Regions from separate parts of the Virgibacillus salarius genome, predicted to be linked through region 1. Evidence: a T-box and tRNA genes for the amino acid it is inferred to sense, from the RefSeq annotation. Region 1 holds a T-box; the other holds one or more tRNA genes.
The links. The T-box of region 1 lies ahead of tyrS (tyrosine--tRNA ligase). A T-box ahead of a tRNA ligase gene usually reads a tRNA of that ligase, here a tRNA-Tyr.
Positions count from the first base shown of each region.

Region 2: it encodes a tRNA-Tyr, which carries the amino acid that the T-box ahead of tyrS (tyrosine--tRNA ligase) is inferred to sense. The anticodon was not compared.

Region 1 covers NZ_BAAACY010000053.1:2,136-5,554, reverse strand. The annotation lists gene tyrS (tyrosine--tRNA ligase) at 142-1,410, opposite strand; T-box leader at 1,502-1,713, opposite strand; gene ABDZ84_RS07315 (transglycosylase domain-containing protein) at 1,833-3,419, shown strand, end outside.
Region 2 covers NZ_BAAACY010000036.1:12,071-15,489, forward strand. The annotation lists gene ABDZ84_RS05735 (cupin domain-containing protein) at 1-481, opposite strand, end outside; gene fabI (enoyl-ACP reductase FabI) at 819-1,595, opposite strand; tRNA gene ABDZ84_RS05745 (tRNA-Glu) at 1,849-1,923, shown strand; tRNA gene ABDZ84_RS05750 (tRNA-Val) at 1,951-2,026, shown strand; tRNA gene ABDZ84_RS05755 (tRNA-Thr) at 2,031-2,106, shown strand; tRNA gene ABDZ84_RS05760 (tRNA-Tyr) at 2,152-2,236, shown strand; tRNA gene ABDZ84_RS05765 (tRNA-Gln) at 2,247-2,321, shown strand; tRNA gene ABDZ84_RS05770 (tRNA-Lys) at 2,535-2,607, shown strand; gene ABDZ84_RS05775 (hydroxymethylglutaryl-CoA reductase, degradative) at 2,907-3,419, shown strand, end outside.

The DNA.
Region 1 (3,419 bases):
CACCCTTTTAGCATATCTCCATATATACCAAATGGTAGCAGCCAAGGGAAGCCGGACACACAAAATAGCTGCCGAAAAGAATTTCTCGACAGCTATTCAAACTAATCATTAATTTACAATACTTATTGCTTCTATTATTTTTTAAAACGTAATAAGAAAGTACTTTTTCTTTCCTCTGCGTATAACAGTAAATGTATCTTCAATACGATCATCCACTTGCAAGTCGTATTGCACGTCCTGCTGACGTTCCCCGTTGAGATAAATAGCACCATTCGCTATATCCTCACGTGCTTGTCGCTTTGATGGAGAGATTTTAGCAGCAACCAGTAGATCAACTAAATTCATATCTTTCGATTCTGCTTTATACGTTGGTACATCTTTAAATCCCTGTTTAATATCACTTGCTGTAAGTTGTTTTATATCTCCACTAAATAAAGATGCTGATATTTTTTGTGCTTGTTCTAATGCTTCTTTACTATGAACAATCAGCGTCATTTCCTCAGCTAACCGCTTATGAGCTACGCGCTTTTCTGGTTGCGTATTAATTTCGTCTTCCAGACTTGCAATTTCTTCTTCAGAAATAAATGTAAAATAGCGGAGAAACTTGATAACATCACGATCATCTGTATTTAACCAAAATTGATAAAATTCATATGGAGATGTTTTTTCTGGGTCAAGCCAGATTGCTCCTCCAGCTGTTTTACCAAATTTAGTACCATCCGCTTTCGTAATTAATGGAACAGTTAGTCCAAAAACATTTATTTCGTCATTTTCATTTTCTCTTGAACGACGAATTAGTTCCATTCCTGCGGTAATATTTCCCCATTGGTCACTTCCACCAATTTGTAACGTACATCCTTCTTCTTCATTTAATTTCATGTAATCCAGGGATTGCAGAATCATATAACTAAATTCTGTATACGAGATACCCTGTTCAATACGCGCAGATACCGATTCTTTTGCAAGCATGTAATTGATGCCAAAATGTTTACCAGCATCCCTTAAAAAGTCAATAACAGTCATACTTGCTAGCCAATCATGATTATTTCTTGCAACTACTGGATTTTCTCCTTTGTCAAAATCAAGAATACGAGCAATTTGCTGTTTAATTTTTTCACTGTACCCTTTCACTACGTCGCTTTCATTTAGGGAACGCTCTGTATTACGTCCACTTGGATCTCCGATCATTCCCGTACCACCACCGATGAGAGCAATTGGACGATGTCCCACCTTTTGGAATCTCTTTAGCATTGTAATTGGCACCAAGTGTCCAATATGCAAGCTATCACCAGTAGGATCGAACCCACAATATAATGTAACCTCATTTTCAGCTAGATGCTTTTGTAAACCATCTCTATCCGTTACTTGGTTAATAAGTCCTCTTGTTTCTAGATCCTGTAAAATATTCAATTCCTTCACACTCCATCATTTTTGTTTCTTTCTAGCTCAATATGCTTGTACTGCTTACTCCAATGAAAAAAATAAAAAAACTCCTCCCTCAAAAAGGGACGAGTTATATTCACACGCGGTACCACCCTTGTTGCAATTGCTTGCCACTTGGGATTGATAACGGTGTCGCCACCGTTTCTTTATTACACCATAAAGAAAATGCTCCAGAATGTAATTCATTTTACAAATATTCCTGACTTTCACCAACCGCCAGTTCTCTAAATAGGGATTTGTAAAACTACTTCGTTCTTTCTCAGCATCGTTTATCCTATTACTATATATTCATATCATATTCATTTCATAAAAGCAATAATAAATCAAAATTTAATATACCCTAAATAGTGAATATGCTATAATGAATAAGGAATTTAGGAGGTTTTGCCATGAATTTTAAAGAACGGCTTCATACATATTTTGAAAAAGCCAAATCTATTTGGAAAACGGGAAAAATCCAGACTACTTCACGTATTTCATATAGTGTCGTTTGGAATGTTATCCTATTTTTTCTTGTTATCGGCCTAATTGGTATGTTTTTTGCCGGTGGAGTGGGAGCAGGATATTTTGCTTCGCTAGTGAAGGATGAACCTGTCAGATCCTATGAAGTAATGAAACAGGATATATACAACTACGAAGAAACGTCCAAGCTGTACTTTGCAGGAGATAAATATTTTGGAGATGTCCGATCGGATCTTTATCGTGAAGAAACAACATTGGAGAACATCTCCCCTACTTTACTTGATGCTGTTATCGCTACAGAAGATGAATACTTTAAAGAGCATAAAGGAGTTGTCCCCAAAGCAATTTTACGTGCTGTATTACAAGAGGCACTTAATTCTAATGTAAAAACTGGTGGAAGTACGCTGACACAGCAGCTCATTAAAAATCAAATTTTAACTAATGAAGTATCGTTTGAACGTAAAGCAAAAGAAATCTTACTTGCACTCCGGCTAGAACGATTCTTTGAAAAGGATGAAATTTTAGAAGCATACTTAAATATTGTGCCATATGGTCGAGATGCATCCGGAAATAATATTGCAGGAGTTCAAACAGCTGCACAAGGTGTTTTTGGCGTAGACGCTAAGGATGTAAATCTAGCCCAAGCAGCTTATTTAGCAGGACTTCCACAAAGCCCCTCTGCCTATACTCCATTCACTAGCGATGGGAATTTAAAAGAGGGGAAAAGTTTAGAACGAGGCATCAATCGAATGAAGTCCGTACTTAACCGGATGTACGAATCAGAATATATTACAAAAAAAGCATATGAAGAGGCAATGGCTTATGATATAACTAAAGATTTCACAGGTAAATCAAAGTCACCAATTGAAAAATACCCGTACTTAACCTTTGAAGTTGAAAAAAGAGCCAAGGAAATTCTTACTACTCAACTTGCTAAACAAGATGGTTATACGGAAGAAGATCTTGCAAAAGATGATGATCTCGAAAAAGAATATCAATCGATCGCTTCAAGAAATCTACGCGTGAACGGCTATCATATCCATACAACAATTAATAAAGAGATTTATGAAGAGTGGCAGGATATCGTAAAAAATTATCAGTACTATGGACCTGATCGTACATTTACGAAAACCGTTGATGGAGAAACTGTAGAGGTTACGGAAAAAGTACAAACTGGTGGCATGTTAATCGAAAATAGTTCTGGTAAAATTATTAGTTTTGTTGGTGGTCGTGAATTTGGCCAAGATAGTCAATACAATTATGCAACGTTGGCTACCCGTTCACCAGGAAGTACGATAAAACCAATACTTGACTATGCACCAGCAATGGAAGAAGGTAAAATCCAGCCTGGTAGCGTATTAGCAGATATAAGAAAACCATTACCAGGTTGGCCAGCTGGCAAGCCAGGAAACTATGGAGGAGGCTTTCATGGAATTGTTTCAGCAAGAACTGCATTGGCTCAGTCCTACAACATTCCTGCGGCGGAAGTCTATTCCAAAATACTGCATTTAAAT
Region 2 (3,419 bases), on a different contig from region 1:
CCTCTTTCCATGCTTCTGGATCTAAGCAATACGTATGAGCTATAACGTCTACAGGAGTTTTTGTCAAGATATCTGACCCTAAGATATATTCAGGATATGGCGCGTCAAAAATGGCTAGTAAATGTGTGTTGTTCTCTGACGCTTCTTCCCAATGCCACCATCCCTGAGGTATATTTGCAACTTGGCCTGGTGTGATTGGTATATTTTTAACTTCGTTATTGAAAGGGTTCATAAAGGAAACGACAGCTGAACCACTAATACAATACACCAATTCTGCTGCGTTTTGATGATAATGTGGCTCAACAACATGACCCTTGCTTAAATAGATATCAAGTATCGATACATTACTTAATGTATTTAATACATCTCTTCCTAACCGGTTAATATAATTCTCGGAATTCCTTGTAAATAATCGATTCGTATTTAAATCCGAGAAATATTCCACATCAGGCTTCGTGTAATCCATGTAAGAAGTTACCATAAGCTTTTCTCAACTCCATATATTTAAAGTTATTCACATCATATCTTATGAAAAGGTATGGAAAGTGTGACAAATGCCTATATTGCTTACAACTAAAATTATGAGAAGCTTGCGAGAAAGAATACAAATGACATAGCGTTATGATGAATTAACGAAAGTATGGAACGTGATAGGGTGGCTATAGAAGTAATTCAAGCTAACAGGTAGGAATAAGTTTGATATAGTAGCCTAGCCATCGGTGTTCGTTTAGAAGGTAAATGACCATGTCTATAGGGTGATTGTTAATAATTTTTCTTTTGACATAAACAAAGGACGTACACGAATGCACGTCCCACTACTAACCGCCAATAATATGGTATCCAGAATCAACATGAAGAACTTCTCCGGTAATACCTCGGGAAAGTTCACTCATAAAGAATAGTGTAGCATCTCCAACTTGATCCTGATCCACATTTTTTCGAAGAGGAGCTTTTTCTTCGATCATCCCTAATTTTTCGTTGAAACCAGACACTCCTTTGGCTGATAGTGTACGAATTGGTCCGGCAGATACTGCATTAACTCGAACACCATATTTACCCATATCTTCAGCTAAATATCGCACGCTTGCTTCTAGAGAGGCCTTGGCAACACCCATAACATTATAGTTTGGAATAACCCTTTCTGCACCAAGATAAGTTTGTGTAACAATACTTCCACCCTCTGTCATTAGGTCCTTTGCGGCTTTTGTTACAGCTACTAAGGAATAAGCACTAATTTCCTGAGCTAGTAAAAAGCCATCTCGTGATGTGTCTGCATACTCACCTTGTAATTCCTCTCTGTTAGCAAAGGCTACTGAATGAACGATTCCATGAATGGTTCCAATCTTTTCTTTTATGGTAGAAAAAGCTTCAGTAATACTCTCGTCATTAGCTACATCACAGGATACAATCAACTTAGCTGTAATATCATGCTTATCAAGAAGCTTTGTCAATTTCTTGTAAGAACGATCTTGTCTATATGTAAATATTAGATTTGCTCCTGCTTTATGTAAGGATGATGTTATTCCCCATGCGATGCTTCGTTCACTTGCAACACCCATGATAACAATGTTTTTTCCTTCTAATAAATTCGTCATCAAAGTACCTCCATAATAATTCTTTTGTACATTATAACCTATCCCATAAATTGAAAGAAAGTCTTATCTATTGTATCATAGGACACTTCGTAATAAATTGCATCAAACCTTTGATCTTGTAGGGGTTGAAACGAAAAAATAAAAAAAATTAAATTCCCCCTTTACAAACCATTCATATCTGGGTATAATAAAATTCGTTGGTTTACGACAGAGTTTAACAAAATTCGTTGTAACATATGCCAAATAAATGTTTGGCCCGTTGGTCAAGTGGTTAAGACACCGCCCTTTCACGGCGGTAACACGGGTTCGAATCCCGTACGGGTCACCAATATTATTTTAATATACGAGTGGTTTTGGAGGATTAGCTCAGCTGGGAGAGCACTTGCCTTACAAGCAAGGGGTCGCAGGTTCGAGCCCTGCATCCTCCACCATAAAGCCGGCCTAGCTCAACTGGTAGAGCAACTGACTTGTAATCAGTAGGTTGGGGGTTCAAGTCCTCTGGCCGGCACCATTTTTTACAAACCATGAATAAATTATAATATATAGTTAACAATATGGAGGGGTAGCGAAGTGGCTAAACGCGGCGGACTGTAAATCCGCTCCCTCAGGGTTCGGCAGTTCGAATCTGCCCCCCTCCACCATTTTTATTGTTGGGCTATAGCCAAGCGGTAAGGCATCGGGTTTTGATCCCGTGTACCCCAGGTTCGAATCCTGGTAGCCCAGCCATTTTTTTATTTATGGGTCTTTTTTTGGGAAGAGCCCTATTTTTTTGATGAATGAATTTTTCAACACGAGCCATTAGCTGGCCGCAAGCATCAGCGAATTAACTACTAGATGCAGGCCTGCGAGGAGTGTGGCATCAGCGAGTTGTCATTCAACACGACGAGCACCATTTTTTGTCAAGCTAAAGCTTAACGTATAAATTATTATTTTCAACACGAGCCATTAGCTCAGTCGGTAGAGCATCTGACTTTTAATCAGAGGGTCGGAGGTTCGAATCCTCCATGGCTCATTTATATTAATAGTATAGAAACGTCATATAAAAGGTGGGATAAACAAGGTCGTTATGGAATGTAGCAGCCTTGTTTATTTGCATTTTAGAGTGATTTTTTACATAATAGTAACAGTTATTTTTTTATACATAGCATGGTATTATGATATCATGTTTTCTTGAGTGAATGTCCTTAAAGGGAGACAACATTTTCTAATGAAAAATGGTACAATCGTGATATAATTTTACTATAGATAATGCCTGATAATAATTTATTCCGTACGAATTTCTATATACAACAATTAAAAGGATGATAGGCAATGGAGACCTCCAGAATTCCTGGTTTTTATAAGAAGTCGGTGGAAGAACGCAGAGATTTGCTGAGAGACATGCATGGGTTGACAGATCAAGATATAAATACCTTAGCTGAGAAGGAAGCGTTATCCCCTGATACAGCTGATAAGATGATTGAAAACGTAATTGGTACTTTTCCCCTTCCGTTAGGATTAGGATTGAATTTCTTAATTAATGGGAAAGAATATGTAGTACCAATGGCGATTGAAGAACCTTCTGTTGTTGCTTCTGCTAGCCATATTGGGAAAGTAGTGAGAGAAGCAGGAGGTTTTACAACTGAAGCAACAGATAGAGTCATGATCGGACAAATTCAGGTTGTTGGATGCCCAGATTTGCAACAAGCTAAAGATAAATTGGTAGCAAAGAAAGATGTACTAATTGAAAATGCTAATGCTGCTTACCCAAGTATTGTGGCAAGAGGCGGTGGTGCAGAAGACCTTGAAGTACGCATACTAAATGAAGAATCCAACTCAGCTTAT